Nitrosospira lacus: one gene and its partner. The protein of the gene in region 2 interacts with the protein of the main gene of each other region in a pairwise test. Links are inferred from orthologs where the notes say so. Each region holds a gene or a part of one and is shown on either strand. Other genes may lie near its edges.

The links.
Region 1: the proteins of pheT (region 2) and secD interact in binary tests that used the Escherichia coli proteins (3 or more experiments, as listed by UniProt). The link is inferred for Nitrosospira lacus from one-to-one orthologs.

Annotation. Positions count from the first base shown.
Region 1 is NZ_CP021106.3:121,886-130,532, forward strand. What follows is about bases 386-3,300. They hold secD (protein translocase subunit SecD), read right to left. Parts: upstream 2,834-3,300; coding sequence 938-2,833; downstream 386-937. Other genes in these bases: secF (protein translocase subunit SecF), read right to left, coding at 386-879; yajC (preprotein translocase subunit YajC), read right to left, coding at 2,915-3,247; tgt (tRNA guanosine(34) transglycosylase Tgt), read right to left, coding at 3,284-3,300. In the rest of the region: more of secF, read right to left, coding at 1-385; more of tgt, read right to left, coding at 3,301-4,393; tRNA preQ1(34) S-adenosylmethionine ribosyltransferase-isomerase QueA, read right to left, coding at 4,598-5,632; EBAPG3_RS14855 (hypothetical protein), read right to left, coding at 6,291-6,584; EBAPG3_RS00580 (hypothetical protein), read left to right, coding at 7,478-8,251; EBAPG3_RS00585 (BON domain-containing protein), read right to left, coding at 8,434-8,647. UniProt on the Escherichia coli protein: Part of the Sec protein translocase complex. Interacts with the SecYEG preprotein conducting channel. SecDF uses the proton motive force (PMF) to complete protein translocation after the ATP-dependent function of SecA.
Region 2 is NZ_CP021106.3:1,005,894-1,014,657, reverse strand. What follows is about bases 5,682-8,764. They hold pheT (phenylalanine--tRNA ligase subunit beta), read right to left. Parts: upstream 8,374-8,764; coding sequence 5,989-8,373; downstream 5,682-5,988. Other genes in these bases: pheS (phenylalanine--tRNA ligase subunit alpha), read right to left, coding at 8,606-8,764; EBAPG3_RS04485 (integration host factor subunit alpha), read right to left, coding at 5,682-5,982. In the rest of the region: EBAPG3_RS04515 (protein-L-isoaspartate(D-aspartate) O-methyltransferase), read right to left, coding at 1-297; 5'/3'-nucleotidase SurE, read right to left, coding at 363-1,106; EBAPG3_RS04500 (CNP1-like family protein), read left to right, coding at 1,544-2,119; EBAPG3_RS04495 (cation-translocating P-type ATPase), read right to left, coding at 2,213-4,915; EBAPG3_RS04490 (MerR family transcriptional regulator), read right to left, coding at 5,265-5,645; more of EBAPG3_RS04485, read right to left, coding at 5,623-5,681.

The DNA of each region.
Region 1 (8,647 bases), 880 kb from region 2 along the record:
CGAGACACCCAGCAACATGAGGAGAGGGCTTGCCACCAGCACCGAGGAATAAATGCCAAACAGGATGCCGATAGTCAGCGCCAACGCAAAGTAATGCAGCGCCTCGCCGCCGAACAACAGCATGGAAATTACGACCATTTGCGTACTGCCATGGGTGATAATGGTGCGCGACATGGTGCGGGTAATTGCATTATCTATGACCTGCGCCACAGGGGCCTTGCGCATCTTGCGGAAATTTTCCCGTATCCGGTCGAATATCACCACCGATTCATTTACCGAATAGCCAAGAATTGCCAATATGGCCGCCAGCACGGTGAGCGAGAACTCCCATTGGAAAAAAGCAAAGAAACCCAGAATGATCACGACGTCATGAAGGTTGGCGATGATCCCGGAGACACCGAATTTCCACTCGAAACGTACCGCCAGATAAGCCACGATACCCAGCGACACGATCAGTAACGCCAGCGCACCGTTCTCGACCAACTCTTTGCCCACTTGGGGGCCGACAAACTCCACCCGGCGTATCTCTGCGGTTTCGTCATCCTGACGCAGGGCGGCAATGACTGTTTCGGACAACTTGGCGCTTGACATATCCGACTTGGCAGGCAGTCTTATCAGCACATCCCGGGATGTGCCGAAATTCTGTACGCTGACATCCGGCATCCCCAGTTTCACGAGTACATTCCGTACCTTGTTGATGTCCGCCGAATGGGTATAGCCGACCTCCATTACCGTGCCGCCGGTAAAATCCACACCCAGATTCAGACCCTTGGTAAAGAGAAAAAATACCGACACAATAAAAGTCAGCAACGAAATGGTGGTGGTATATTTCCCCCAACTCATGAAGGGGATGTCGCGCTTGATTCTGAAAAATTCCATGCGGCCTTTATCTCCTGCTTGTTTTCTGCCTGTTCTTCACTTGTTTTTTACTTATTCGTCACTTACTTTTCAGTCTGGCAGGCCGCTGGGCCCCGCTCATTCCCGGCGTCGGCGCTTGTTCACTCACCGGCTTCCAAACCTGTCCAATGGAAACCTTGTCCAGTTTGCGGCGGCTGCCGTACATTAAATTAACCAAACCGCGCGAAACCATCACCGCACTGAATACCGAAGTCAGAATACCCAGACACAACACCACGGCAAATCCCTTGATGGGACCGCTCCCGAACGCAAATAAAGCGATGCCTGCGATCAAGGTAGTAATGTTGGAATCAAGTATGGTGCCAAATGCCCGTTCATATCCCGCATTAATCGCGGCTTGCGGCGACATGCCGTTGCGAAGCTCATCGCGAACACGTTCATTGATCAGCACATTCGCATCGATTGCCATGCCTATGGTAAGCGCGATCGCCGCCATGCCCGGAAGCGTCAATGTAGCCTGCAAGATCGAGAGCAGGCCGATCAGAAGCAGCAGGTTCACACCCAGCGCCATCACGGAAATGACACCAAACATCAGATAATAGGCCATCATGAAAATGGCGATCGCCAGAAAGCCATACAATGTGGAATTAAACCCGCGTGCGATATTGTCCGCACCCAGACTGGGGCCTACCGTGCGTTCCTCGATGATATCCATCGGCGCGGCCAGCGCTCCGGCACGTAACAGCAGCGCCACATCCCTGGCTTCCTCGGTACTCATGCGTCCGCTGATTTGCACCCTCCCGCCGCCGATCTCCTCGCGGATCACCGGAGCCGTCACGACTTCCGCCTGATTCTTTTCGATCAGCAAAATAGCCATGCGCTTGCCGACATTGTCACGTGTCAATTGTCTGAAAATTCGCGCCCCATTGTTGTCGAGGTTAAGATGCACCGCTGGCTGATTGTTGCTATCGAAACCCGCCTGCGCGTCATTGATGCGATCGCCCGTCAACACTACCTGCTTTTTCACCAGCAACGGACCCCCGCCGCGCTCATTGTAGAGCTCTGTTCCGAACGGAACCTGCCCGCGCAGTGCCGCGGCCAGGTCACGCTCCTCGTCCACCATGCGCACTTCCAGCGTGGCGGTACGTCCCAGAATATCCTTGGCTTTGGCAGTGTCCTGTACACCGGGCAATTGCACGACCACCCGATCAGCTCCAGCCTGTTGAATAATGGGTTCGGCCACACCCAGTTCATTGACGCGGTTGCGCAGCGTGGTGATATTCTGCTGCACGGCGGTATCCTGGATGAGCTTCTGCGCTTCCGGCTTGAGGGTAGCGGTAAGATGAAACTCGTCTCTCACACTCTGCTCACGCAAGCTTAGATCGGCATAGGTCTTCTTGATCTCGGCCTCAGCCTTGGCGCGAGACTCGGGATCACGAAATTTGACAGTGATCATCGAGCTATCCTTATCGAGTCCGATATACTGGATTTTCTGCTCGCGCAGGCTGCTGCGTATATCGGCGCTGAAACGGTCAAGCGCTTTGGAGAGCGCCCCGTGCATATCCACCTGCAGCATGAAATGGACGCCACCCCGCAGGTCAAGTCCCAGATACATGGGCAATGCGCCGATGCTGGTCAACCACTGCGGAGAATTGGGGAGAAGATTCAGCGCCACCATATAACTGTTACCGAGTACCGACTGGAGCGTATCCTTGGCCTTGATCTGCGTATCGGTGTCGGCAAAGCGCACTTTGACACCGCCAGCCTCAAGGAACATTCCGGTAGGGAGAAGGTTAGCCTTCTTTAACGACTCCTCAACCCGCTGCAGCAGTGCGGTATCGGCTTTGGCAGCGGTCCGTAATGGCGAAACCTGCACTGCGGGCGACTCACCATAAAAATTCGGCAGGGTATAGAGCAGTCCGAGCAGTATCGAAACCGCGATAATCAGGTATTTCCAGGCAGGGTAGCGGTTCATGGTTTTGGGATGGATACTAGGGAAAAGAAGGTACAAAAAGGACGATGCCGCACCCTCATGTCTTGCCTTACCGGAATCTGGTTAATCCTTCTCTATACTGTTCAAGGTTCCCTTGGGCAGCAGGGTCTGTATGGCAGTCTTTTGAATGACGATCTGCACATTTTCGGCAATCTGGAGTATTACGTAATTACCGCTGACCTTGCTCACGCGTCCCAGCTGACCCCCTGTGGTCGCCACCTCGTCGCCCTTTTGCAGCGCCTCTATCATCAGTTTCTGTTCCTTGGCGCGCTTCGCCTGAGGACGAATCAGCAGAAGGTAAAATACGGCGAATATGCCGATCAGCGGAAGCAGGCTCATAAAATCAGCACCTGTTGGAGCAGAAGCGGCCTGGGCGAAAGCTTCACTAATCAACATGACATTCTCCGATGATAGTTGAAAAAAAACGCGATTTTAGCATGATGCGGCGCGGGCTTGAAATTCTTGCGCATAATCTTCAAACTTGCCCATCTCGATTGCGACACGGATTTCACCCATTAACTGCTGGTAGTAATACAGATTGTGCAGCGTATTGAGACGGGCGCCAAGGATCTCATTGATCCGTTGCAAATGATGCAGATAAGCGCGCGTAAAATGGCGGCACGTATAACAGCCGCACTGCGCATCCGGCGGCGCCGTATCGAGGCGGTACCGGCTGTTGCGCAGCTTGATTATCCCGTTGCGCGTAAACAGCCAGCCATTGCGCGCATTGCGCGTAGGGAGTACGCAGTCGAACATGTCCACTCCCTGCGCTACCGCGTTGACGATATCCGCAGGCGTTCCGACACCCATCAGGTAGCGCGGCCGCTCGGCGGGCAGGCGGGGCGCGACATGCCTGAGAATGCGCTGCATGTCATCCTTGGGCTCGCCCACCGATAGCCCCCCGATGGCATAACCGTCGAAACCGATATCCCGTAGTTCCATAAGAGATTTATCACGCAGATTCTCGTACATCCCCCCCTGGACGATACCGAACAATGCATTGGGATTTCCCCCATCATTATCATGCGCACGTTTTGAGCGTTCCGCCCAGCGCAAACTCAATTCCATGGATTTACCGGCTCTGGGCTCGTCCGCCGGATAAGGCGTGCACTCGTCGAAAATCATCGCAATGTCGGAATTGAGTATGCGCTGGATGCGCATCGATTCCTCCGGGGTAAGAAAACACGTATCGCCATTCACCGGCGAGCGAAACTTGACCCCCTGTTCGGTAATCTTGTTCAGAACCCCCAGGCTGAATACCTGAAACCCCCCGGAATCGGTCAGTATGGGCCCATTCCAGCCCATGAAGCCATGGAGCCCGCCATGCGCCTCGATCACGTCGAGGCCGGGACGCAGCCACAAATGGAAGGTGTTGCCAAGCACAATATGCGCGTTAACTTCCCGCAACTCCGCGGGCGACATTGTTTTTACCGCACCGTAGGTTCCAACCGGCATGAACGCGGGTGTTTCCACCACGCCATGCATGAGCGTCAGAGTGGCACGGCGAGCCAGGCCGTCACTGCGGTGAAGTTGAAATCTCATGTTGGGTCACGCATGATATTGATGAGCGCCTGGCGGCAAACGATTTTTACCGGTGAAAAAATATTATAAATTTCATTACTTCGAGCTTTGACGCGAAATCCAGCCCAAACCAGCAGCGGCGTGCCTGCACGTCACAGGATACCGGCTGCCGCCGGTATGACCCTTGTACTGTCCACTCGAGGACCCGTACAAGAGGATTCAGGTTTATGATCCCCTTTCGATCAGCATGGCATCACCATAGCTGAAAAAACGATAGCGCTCATTTATTGCGTGCTGATAAGCGCGGCGAATATTTTCCGCTCCCCCAAATGCAGACACAAGCATCAGGAGAGTTGAACGGGGCAAATGAAAATTGGTCAGCAAACGCTCCACCACACGCAAGCGATAGCCCGGCGTAATAAAAATATCCGTATCGCCATGACCCGATTGCAGTTCGCCCTTACCGGCCGCGGCCGCCGCTTCCAGCGCTCGCAGTGATGTCGTCCCGATCGCCAGCACCCGCCCGCCACCGGCTTTCGCGCGCCTGATCGAGTCCACCGTTTCCTGCGGCACATCAAAAATTTCTTTGTGCATTTTGTGATCGGCAATGTTCTCCACCCGCACGGGCTGGAATGTGCCCAACCCTACATGCAGCGTCACGTGCGCAAGCACCACACCCATTTCGCTTAATGTGCTCAGCATGCTTTCATCGAAATGCAGACCTGCGGTAGGCGCCGCAACGGCACCCGCCTGTTTCGCGTAAACTGTCTGGTAGCGCGCTTCGTCCGTTTCTGTCGCCGGGCGTGAAATATAAGGCGGCAGCGGCAGACTGCCATAGCATTCCAGTAACTCGATCACTGTCCGCTCATGATCGAAGCGCAAGGTATAAAGATCCTGCTCATGCGCCAATACCGTCACCTCGATTGCATCCGCGAGAAGAAGCTTGGAGCCGGGTTTCGGTGAATGACTGGCGCGAATGACCGTCAGCGCGCAATGCGCGTCCAGTACCCGTTCTACCATCACCTCCACCCTGCCGCCGCTGCTCTTCACGCCAAACAAGCGCGCCTTGATGACGCGAGTATCATTGAATACCATCACGTCACCGGCGCGTAAATATCTGGGCAAATCAGCAAACATCGCATCCCGCAGCACGCCGCTTGATCCTTCGAGATGCAGCATGCGGCTGCTGGCCCGCTCCTCGGTCGGGAACTGCGTAACCAGCTCGGAGGGAAGATCGAAATCGAAATCCTGAATTTTCATCGCGCGTATTATACCGATGTGGGCTGTCCCGGTTGCCGCAACCTATGTTTTCAGTAATAATGCCCCTCGTGAAAAGTATTGCCGGGATGGCGGAATTGGTAGACGCACGGGACTCAAAATCCCGCGACTGTGAGGTCATGGGGGTTCGATTCCCCCTCCCGGCACCACGGATCAGCTAATATATTTAGTTTATTCAATAAGCTACGATGGACTTAGTTTCCTTGCGGTGGTGCTTTTGTGGTACCGCACATAAAACTACGGCTCTAAAGCATATTCAGAGTGTCAATCCGATTCGTCTATCAGAGGATTTCATTCTCCCGCTTGTTGAATCGGCCGGTCTCGGTGCGTAACCGGGATAGCTCCATCTGTTCCGGTGTGACTACCTTGGCTCCAGACCGTTGAGCTTGCCTGCCGCGCTGCAGCCTTAACTCAGTTCCGCAACGTCTGGTCGCTGACCCCCAGCTCCTTACTTACCGCGCCGGCGGTCAGCCCTTCCTCGATGTGCTTGACTGCTAATTTCTTGAACTCGGTTGTATATTCCTGCTCCGGTATCTTCATCATCTTCCTCTCCAATGGGACTTCTATTTTACATACCCTTGGAAGACGATTTTTCGGGGGAAGCTCAGGTTGGTTTACGCGTAATAAACTGAGTCATTTGCTAATCTCCCCACGCCGGGAAAGCCTTGGAAGGTAACGTTCTGTTGACCAACTCGAATCCCTTTTCATTCATGCAGGCCAATACATATTCATCAACGTAACTCAACCAGACGGCAGTCCCGGTATCTGCGTAATTATCCTTATTGGCCTGATTCCTTGCTACAACTCGACATTCCTTTAGTGCCGCCATGTAAGGTACCCGTTCTCCTCCACGAGTATATTCTCCGTAGTAAGTAGAGGGAGTCGTCGAACATCCGGCCAACCCAACCAGAAACAGCGCCGCACTCATTCTCATTTTTGCCCCTCCCTGTTGAATAACACATTTCATTGTGTGCTAATGGATGATTTAATAACCGAAGCAAAATCTACAGAGTTTGCCCCGTCTACCTTAGCGGCTGAAAGGCCATTTTGTGGGACTCTTGTTGTACTTTTTCAGACTCGCCGTCACCACAGGAACCAGCATTGACGCGGCTTTGTGGTAACAGTTGGAGTGCCTTATTCCCCTCCCGGCACCAACACAGTGCATCGGTGATTATCACAGCACGCCGAAAACCCTGTAAATACGCGGTATAAGCAATAAAATTCGTATCACAACATATCAAAGAATAAAAAAATGCGATAATTTTTCTCGGTCAGTCGAGGTTGTTTTCATCACACCGCTTAAAAATACGCGAATTTCGGACGCTGGGAATAGTTCTCCATTGCCTGCTGACGTCAAACTCCCCCGCGCACTCTCGTTTCGTCATAAGCCTTAGATCCCTGCAATATGCGGCAATTGTCACGCTATCCGCCGCACCTCCTCCAGTAAAGATTTTGATAGAGCGGTTACTAACATATGATCCCGCTGCGCTGCCTTGTTCGATCGGAGCATGACCTATCTCAATACGGGCCTTCTGAAGCTCTTCTGGGCATCACGTAATTAGACCCGCCATCTCCATGGCACGCATAGATCTTCAGTCATGGTTATCCTCGAATTAGCCTATGGTTTCCAGTCTTGAAAGATTATCTTGACTATGAAATAAACGCTGCTATGAATAAATTCAGGGACCTTATAAAGTTCGGGGGCTACCCTTCATTCGAAATGACTAGAGGTTAAATGATATTCATGATTCTTATCCATGACATTTAATTTCCATTCGTAATTGGCTGGATAATTTGTGCCGTACTCAAACCAAGGAGGTGACTATCATGAAACAGACGCGCGTGATCGGAGTCTTGGCCATTTTGGCGGGAATATGGGGAGGGTTTGGCCCCACCGAAGTTATTCCGGCATCCCAGGCAGAGACAATAAAGCCTTCGAAGACAATCAAAACGGAGTATCAATATGCTGCAAAAGTCGTCTGTTCGCTATTGCTGCCGCATCAGGACGGTACCTTGGCCAAAGGTACCTACCGCACGACCGTCAATATACACAATCCTACCAACAAGCAAATCACTGTTGCCGCCAAGGTGGCGCTTGCAACACAGTTTGGCTCCGAACCAGGCCCCTTCGGCGTAACGCCATTCAAGGAAGCTGTGCTCCAGCCGGACGGGGCGGTTGGTATGAGCTGCTTTGACGTTGCGGGCTACTTTTGCCCCATCGACGGAGTTTGTGTCGATTTCGCGTTCCTGGAAGGATTCCTGGTTATAAAAAGTCCCGTGCCTTTGGATGTTGTCGGCGTGTATACCGCCCGCCACACGGATGGAGAGGTGGAGTCCATCGATGTCGAAACCGTACAGCCCAAGCAAGTTCGCGAGATGGTTAAGGTGGGATCAACAGAGACCACTAAACCGGGCGGTGGGAAGCGTGTCGATTATCCGCCCAAAGGTAGCCCCGCGTACGGCGATAAGGAACCTAAGCAAATGTGCGGCGGGATAGCCGGATTTCCCTGCCCAGCCGGCAAGACTTGCGTGGATGATCCCTCGGACAATTGCGATCCGACCCGGGGTGGCGCCGATTGCGCCGGTATCTGTGTGAAGTAGCCACGGCGCATGAAAGGGATTCTTTGTATAGGGGACACAGCGGCTAGAGTGGCCTTGGTGTCACGGAAGCTGTAAATCTGCAGATGCTGCCCGGTTGCTGCGCCTCCCCTTCACGATGAAAAATTGGCCGGGATATCCCGGCCAATTTATTTCCAGTGGCGCTCGGACGCGAGCAGACTCGCCTAATGCTCTTTCTTAATCTTAATGTGATTCACGACCTTCGTAACACCTTCGACAGAGTGCGCGATTGAATGCGCTTTATCCTTTTCAGTCTGACTTCCGGCTGTACCGCCCAGAACCACTACACCATTCTTGTCTGTATCAACGGTGATGTGCATCGCGCTGACATTCTTTTCGGTGGCCAGCTTGGTTTTGATCTTGCTGGTGATTACCGAA
Region 2 (8,764 bases):
ATAACCGCAGCCCGAGCCAATTTCCAACACTTTACCGAGACCGGAACCTGCGCGTAGCAACTCGCTCATACGCGCCACAATAAATGGGCTGGAAATGGTCTGCCCAAAATTGATCGGCAAGGCAGTATCATCATAGGCGCGACTGGCCAGAACCTCTTCAATAAAAATGTGACGGGGAATGGCGCTCATCGCACCCAGAACCACTTCATCAACGATTCCTTGCTTGCGCAGACGCTCGATCATGCGGCCGCGAGTACGCTGGGACGTCATACCGATTCCGGAATGATGAGTGTTCAAACTAAAGTACCTTGAACTTGAACAGATGGCTTGTCACCATATAACACGACGTAAAAATGCTTTTACTACAACTTCAACCACTGTTTTACCGCATCCAACTGCCCATAGCGGGTCAGGTCGATTTGTAACGGTGTTACCGATACCCGGTTACGCTCGATCGCAAGAAAATCCGTACCTTCTCCAGCATCCTGGGCAGATCCCGCAGCACCTACCCAGTAAACTGTTTCACCCCGTGGACTTTTCGATTTGACTACCGCTTCGGCCTTGTGGCGGCGGCCAAGCCGGGTTACCTCCATGCCTTGCAATTCGTCATAGGGAACATCGGGCACATTGACGTTGAGTAATACCGGCCCGTGGAGCCTATCGCTCTCAAAACGTTGCACCATTTCTGTTGCAATACGTGCGGCGGTAGCGAAATTCCCGGCGGATAAACTGGCGAGGGAAACGGCGAGGGAGGGGACACCCAGCAAAAAGCCTTCGGTGGCGGCGGCTACCGTCCCGGAATAAACCGTATCGTCACCCATGTTGGCACCATCATTGATGCCGGATACGACCATGTCAGGCAATGTATCCAGCATGCCCGTAACCGCCAGATGCACGCAATCCGTGGGTGTGCCATTCACGTAGTAGAAGCCATTGTGGGACTTGCGCAGATTAAGCGGGCGATCCAGCGTAAGGGAATTACTGGCGCCACTCCGGTCACGCTCCGGTGCGACCACGATGATATCCGCGATAGTGGAAAGCGCTTCCGCAAGACAGGCAAGGCCTGGCGCAAAATACCCGTCGTCATTGCTGAGCAATATGCGCATTCGATTCGAATATACCCAGGTGATTGTGTTACTTATCAGGGGGCAAGCATATGCTTGAAAAAACAATCGACTTGCGGATCTGATTGGTCGGGGCGAGAGGATTTGAACCTCCGACCACTTGCACCCCATGCAAGTACGCTACCAGGCTGCGCTACGCCCCGAAGCATAAATTATAGCAAACAAGCCAAGAGATGAGGAACCTCTATTGATGCCCAGTGGGATAAGGCGTGAAATAAACAAGGATCTGTGAATAAGTCCCCGACGTGGTCGCAGGGTGCAATAGAGGCTTCACGAGGCAAGACCCATAGTCAGGGAAGCGAAGACGAGAAGGGTCGATTCCACTCCAGGACTGCCATTCGCGCCTCCGGAACGGCTGAATCACAACGCAGATGTATGTTATAACGCTGTAAGCTAACCGGACACTGCCGAGTTCTTTCATGAAAAAAATTCTGTTATGGCTATGCTGTCTGCCGCTCGCAGCATGTGCACCCCAGAAGGGGTTGAAGGGATTCGATAGTGAATTTGATGGTGGCAAATCCTGGGCTGAACTGCAGGCACAACTGCCGGCCTACCCCAAGACGGAGAATCTGCTGCCATTTGACGCCGGCCCTGCCAGCGATAATCTTCATTACATTGATGCTCCCTCCATCGCGGTGGGAGAGGATGGCATAGTGCGCTACACCCTGGTAATCAAGTCACCCGAAGGAGCGATGAACATAAGCTACGAGGGTATGCGATGTGCAACCGATGGTGCGAGAGAGAGTGTGAGAGCGGAAATATTAATATTGAAATTTCAGGTCACCGAAAAAAGGCTCTACGCCATTGGCCGTGACGATAAGACCTGGGTACGGACAAGGATATCGAAATGGGAGGAACTCGAAGATATATCCCAGCATTATGCGCAACGCGCGCTTTCCAGATATTTCTTCTGCCCGGCTAATATTATGGTAAGAAATAGGGAAGAAGCCATTCAGGCGCTGAGGAGAGGCAGCCATCCGCGCGTAATTCAGTAACCAGTGGTAGACACTGGATTCACCCTTGAAGAGGCCATCGCGACAGGGAGTTCCGTGCCAGTTGCAGCCATCCAAATCCAAGGCCGGGACGATTCAGACATCACTTCGGGAAGAAGGATTGAGCAGCCTCTTGCGTGCAAGCCACTTGCGCAGCTCCTCCAAGATGAACATGGCTGCCGCGAAAGGAATGACGAAACCCCAGACCTCTTCTCCAATGGGCGCCGTTCCGAGGAAAGAATTTCCCCAAGGCGTATAGTTGATCAACAAGAGAATGGCAATTTCCGATATCACCCCTAAAATAATCAGCGAATTGCCAAGAAATCCGGTTGAAAAGACTGACCGGGTCGCGCTTCTGCATAGGAACACGTTTACGATCTGCATCACAATTATGGTGCTCAAGCAAGCGGTAGTGGCTTGCATGTAGACGGGATCCTGGGCCGCCAGGTTCTGGCCATACTTCCATCCGGCACCGTTAAGAACAAAGAAAAAGGCCGCCATGGCGGCAGCTGCCTCGATCAGACCCAAAAAGAGATAGGCGCGGAATGCCAAGGGCCAGTTCATAAGCCTTTCGCTCTGCGGGCGAGGAGGACGCCGCATGATCTGCGGGTCGGGTCGTTCGATACCAAGGCCGAGGGCGGCAAGCGTGTCGGACCCCATGTCGATGGACAGCGCTTGGATCGGCGTCAACGCCAAGGGTATTTTGAAGAGCAGGAAACCAAGGTAAGGAATCAACTCGGCAACATTGTGGACCAGGACGTAAGTGAGGAATTTACGGATATTTTCGAATACAGCGCGTCCCTCCTCGATTGCATTTACGATGCTGGCAAAATTGTCGTCCAGTAGCACCATGTCGGCTGCCTCCTTAGCCACGTCCGTGCCGGCAATGCCCATGGCGATACCGATATGCGCAGCCTTCAGCGCTGGCGCATCATTGACGCCGTCGCCGGTGACGGCCACGATATGCCTCTTTTTCTTCAATGCCTCGACGATTCGCATCTTCTGGTCGGCGACGACCCGCGCGAAGATGACCTCTTGTGCGTCCAAGGCAAGCTGCAGCTGGATGCTTGAGAACCGCCTGAGCTGTTCTCCAGTAATGATGGTTGGATTGTCGGACTTAACCATTCCTATTTCGCGGGCGATCGCCGTGGCGGTCCCGGGGTGATCGCCAGTAACCATGATTACTTTGATCCCAGCCTCTTGGCATTTGCGGAGTGCTTCCGGCACTTCGGGCCTGGGTGGGTCTTCCAGTCCCGCCAGCCCCACAAAAACCAGGTCCTCCTCCAGCCTCTCCCGATCATAACCCACGGCCAGCTTCCTGCAGGCGAACGCTAGCACCCGCAGGCCCTGGTACGCCATCGCATCCTGCGCTTGCACGATGCTCGCTTTTATCTCGATGTCAAGGAGCTGAATCTCGCCGTCAATGATAACGTGCTGGCAAAGAGGAAGCACTGACTCGGGCGCACCTTTGCAATAAAGGACTGCACCTTCAGGCGCTTGGTGCACGGTGGATAACCGCATGCGGTCGGCATCGAACGCAATCTCGTCCAATCGCGGATAGACGGGAAGACCGGAACCGAGGTCCCGTGCCATTTCCACCAGCGCGACTTCCATGGGATCGCCCAGAAAGGCCGATTTTCCGTGACCTCCTGTTTCCTTCAGATCGTGGCACATCCAGGCAGTCAGGAAGAAGGGCTGATAGAGATCTACAAGGCCCTTTTTTTCTTTTACTCCGGCAGGCGAATCGAGAGTTTTGCCTAGATAGAGTCGCCGGACCATCATGTTGCCTTGGGTCAGCGTACCGGTCTTATCGGTGCAAATTACCGTCGTTGAGCCAAGTGTCTCGACCGAGGGCAGATAGCGGATAAGGACGTTGCGTTTTGCCATGCGCTGTGTGGCTAGCACGAGCGCCAAGGTCAACGTGGGGAGCAACCCTTCTGGCACCATGGCGACGATAATGCCAATCGCGAAAATAAAGGCTTTCCAGAATGGAATGCCAATCATCCAGCCGAGTGAGAAGAACAGGAGACCGATCAGTACCGCGAGAATTGCGGTCAAGCGGCTTAAGTGTGCGATCTCCTTGCGCAGCGGCGAGACCTCCTCTCCGGCCGTTTGGGTTAGATGCGCGATCTTGCCGAATTCGGTGTGCACCCCGGTAGCGAAAACAACGACCTTGGCCTGCCCGGATACCATCAAGGTGCCGGCAAGCACGATGTTCTTGCTATCGATCAAGTTGTCCGCTTCGGATGGGCCTGCCTCACGCATTTTGGGCAGCGATTCACCCGTGACGGCCGCATTATTGACTCGTGCGCCAAATGCCTCGATCAGCCGACAGTCCGCGGGGATCTTATCACCCTGCTCCAGGTGGACGATATCTCCGGGGACCAGTTGCTCCGCAGGCACTCGCGTAACCTTGCCTTCGCGCAATACCTGGGCCTGTTGCGGCAGCAGTTTGCGCAACGCCGCAAGCGTTTGTTCGACGCGATACTCCTGCCAGAAGGAAAACAGCCCGCTCACCAGGATCACGGTCACGATGGCGTAGCCAACTTTCGCCATATCCTGGCCGGGATCACTCCAGTCAGCAAAAAAAGCCAGTCCCGCGGCAACCCACAAGATCAGCGAAAAAAAAGTTGTGAACTCCTTGATGAAGCGGAGCCACACAGGCGCGCGAACCACTTTCTCCACCTCGTTGCGGCCATATTCGTGCAGCCGGCGTTCAACTTCAGCGCAGCATAGACCTGCCGCAGTGCTTTTCAGGCTCGCGACGGCATCAAGCGGAGACAACTGATGGATTCTCATGGAAATCTCGCTAAGAGGTCTCCCCGTTTAAGTAATACATTGAGTAATGAATACATCACTCTCAATCTAGCAGCAAGAACTGCTCATACCAACAATCACGCAAGGACAGAAAGAAAGGGAGATGCTGTTTGCCCACCTCAAGCGCATCCTGGAACTGGATCGATTGCGATTACGTGGCCTCGGCGGTGCGTGCGCAGATGAGTTTCTATTGGCGGCGACCGCCCAGAATCTACGACGAAAATTTCGTCGGATTTTCAACGGAATAGGTCGCTATCGGCCTACGGGACTTGAAGAATCGAAGCTAAAAGCGATTTGGCGCGGACTCACTGAGGATTTATTCCGAGATTCGCTAAGACCGAAGCAGCGACACAACACTTTTGATCTCGCCTCGCAGCAATGTCAAATCGACTGTCGGGGAAAAGGTTACGGCTGCGGCAGCATTAGCCAATGCCGGCTCGAACATATTTTGTCCCAGACGGCTGCGAGCGCCGTGGATGGTAAAACCATGCTCGTAAAGTAATTCCCGAATACGGCGAACCAGCAGCACTTCATGGTGCTGATAATATCGGCGGTTGCCCCGTCGTTTGACAGGCTTCAACTGCGCAAATTCCTGTTCCCAATAGCGCAACACATGCGGTTTGACGCCACACAACTCGCTAACCTCGCCAATCGTGAAATAACGCTTCGCCGGAATGGGCATTAAAGCGCTACTGGGCGTTATGTTTTCCATGCTGGTTTTTTTCAACCATTGCCTTCAGTTTCTGGCTGGCGTGGAAGGTCACCACACGCCGCGCGGTAATGGGTATTTCTTCACCGGTCTTGGGATTGCGGCCCGGACGTTGCCGTTTGTCGCGCAATTGGAAATTACCGAAACCTGAAAGTTTCACAGCATCTCCAGTTTGCAGCGCGGCGCGAACCTCCTCGTAGAAGGATTCCACCATATCCTTCGCTTCGCGCTTGTTGAACCCAACTTTCTCGAACAGCAAATCCGCCAGTTCAGCCTTTGTTAAGGTCATACTCTCCCTCACCTGTTTATTTACGTTTTTGGATGCGGCTAAATCAGCCATTCCTTTTCAATTACGCAGTCTGGCGCCAAACTGATTTTCCAGAATATTTATCAACTTTGTCATAACCAGGTCCACTTCCGCGTCAGTTAGTGTTTTTTGAGTATCTTGCAATAACACACGGAATGCAAGACTTTTTTTGCCATTTTCCATCCCCTTTCCACGATACACATCGAACAGGGAAATTTCCAGAATCATGGGTGATTTTTCCGCTTTCATACCATCCAACAGCGCCTGCGCGGCAACCTCCTCCGCCACCACCACAGCGATATCGCGTCGTATCAGCGGAAATTTTGATATCTCCGCAGCCATCGGCAGCTTTCTTGTCAGCAAGATGTCCAGATCCAATTCGAACAGTACCGCAGAATCAGGCAAACCAAGTTTTTGCCGCCAACGGGGATGAAGCTCTCCGACATAGCCGGCGATTCTTTCACCCAAACGGATTCGGGCCGACTTACCGGGATGCAGAGTGGGATGAGAAGCCACTTCAAAATGAGGCAGTGCCGGCCAGAATAATGCTTCGATATCCGCCTTCGCGTCATAAAAATCCACTCCGCGAGCGGAGATTCCCCACTGCTCGGCCATGGCGTCTCCATAGCTGAGTCCGGCCAGTTTCTCCGGCTGTGCGTAAGTCTCACCTTTTTTCAGGAAACAACATCCGATCTCGAACAGCCGCACTCTGGCTTGTTTGCGATTAAGATTGAATTGCAAGTTCGATATAAGGCCGCCAAGCAGGCTGCTACGCATCACATCCATCTGGCTGGATAGCGGATTTCTCAATGCCACCGGCGCTTCCTCCCCCGACAGCTCCAATTCCCATGAAGCATCCACGAAGGCATAGTTGATGACTTCCTGGTAGTCTCGTCCTATCAGAATCTGCCGCAATTGTGCCGGTGCGTGCATGGATTCAGGTGCGGGCAGCATGCGCAGATCCGCATGGGGAAAGGCTGCCGGGATATGGTTATATCCGTAAATGCGCGCCAATTCTTCAATCAGGTCTTCTTCTATGGCGAGATCGAAACGGTAAGTCGGTGGCACTACACGGAACACACCGGCTGTAGTGGAAAAATTGAATTGCAGGCGCCGTAGTATTGCGGCGGCCGTGGTCTCATCAAGCGTTATACCCAGCACTCTTCGCGACCGTTCCAACCGCAGATCAATCGGATTGCGTGACGGCAATTTACCCCTGACCTCGTTAATCGGGCCCGCCCTGCCGCCGCAAATATCGAGCACCAGGCTCGTGGCGCGTTCCATCGCATCGCGCGTGGCGGCAAAATCCACACCGCGCTCAAAACGGTGAGCGGAGTCGGAACTGAAACCCAGGCGGAATGATTTACCGGCGATCACCTCCTGACTGAAAAATGCACTCTCCAGAAACAGGCCGGTTGTGCCTTGCTGCACGCCACTTTCATTCCCCCCCATGATACCCGCGAGCGCCAGCGGCTTGGCCTCATCGGCGATCACGAGCATGTCGGGTTGCAAAACGAGGCCCTCACCATTCAGCAATTGGAGCGTTTCGCCAGATCCGGCATAGCGTACATGGATTGCACCCGTACCCGCATGCCCGCCCTCAATCCGGGTCAGGTCGAAGGCATGAAGCGGTTGACCGGTTTCCAGCATGACATAGTTGGTCACGTCCACCACCGCGTTGATCGTGCGTATCCCGCTACGCTCCAGGCGGCGAATCATCCATTGGGGCGTGGGAACGTCGAGGGATATTTCACGTACCACCCGGCCACAGTAAAGTGGGCAGGCGTCCGGCGCATCCACGTATACTGCCAGACTTTCGGCAATCCGATCCTGAACCGGTTCGATTTCAAGCGGGTTAAGAATTTCGGAAGTAATCGCCGCGACTTCCCGCGCTATTCCGGATAGTCCGAGGCAATCGGCACGGTTGGGTGTCAGCTTGAGTGTAATAAGGGTATCATCGAGCTCGTAATAATCGCGAAAGTCCACACCCGCTGGCGCATCACCAGGCAACAGCAATAAACCCGGCCCGGTTTCTTCCAAACCGAGTTCCCTGGCTGAACACAACATGCCCGTGGATTCGACTCCCCGTATCCTCGCCTGTTTGATGACAACCCCGGGCAGTTGCGCACCGACCAAGGCACATGGCACTTTTATTCCGGCGCGAACATTCATCGCACCACAGACGATTTGTAGCGGCTGGTTACTCGCGGCGGGACCCGCGTTCACTTGGCAAACATTGAGATGATCGGCATCCGGATGTTTTTCCACTGACAGAACTTCGGCCACCACCACCTTGTGGAAGACCGGGGCGACAGGCTCGGCGGCTTCCACTTCCAGACCCGCCATGGTCAGTGCTTGGGCGAGTTCGCGAGTAGATAATGGCGGATTAACGAAGGTACGAAGCCAATTTTCTGAGAATTTCATGAGCACCTGGGTTACCGCGAAAGAAACGGTTCATGTTCTATGGGTATTTCTACAAAAATCCGGGCCTGGTGGAATCTCCGCTCCGCGGATGCCCATCCGTCTGGCGATCACTTACGCTTGGAGTTATTTCCTAATTTGTCAAAGCACTCTTCCGCAACCCATGGGAAATTCTTGCGCCCACTGTTGATTAACCGGAACCGGATAAATGGGTAATACGATTGACTGAAGCGCTCTAATTGAACTGCTTAAGGAATCGCAAATCATTCTCGAAAAACAAGCGCAGGTCGTTCACGCCATATCTCAGCATCGCCAGCCGTTCCACTCCCATGCCAAAAGCGAAACCAATATATTTTTCACTATCTATACCGACATGCTTAAAAACGTTGGGATG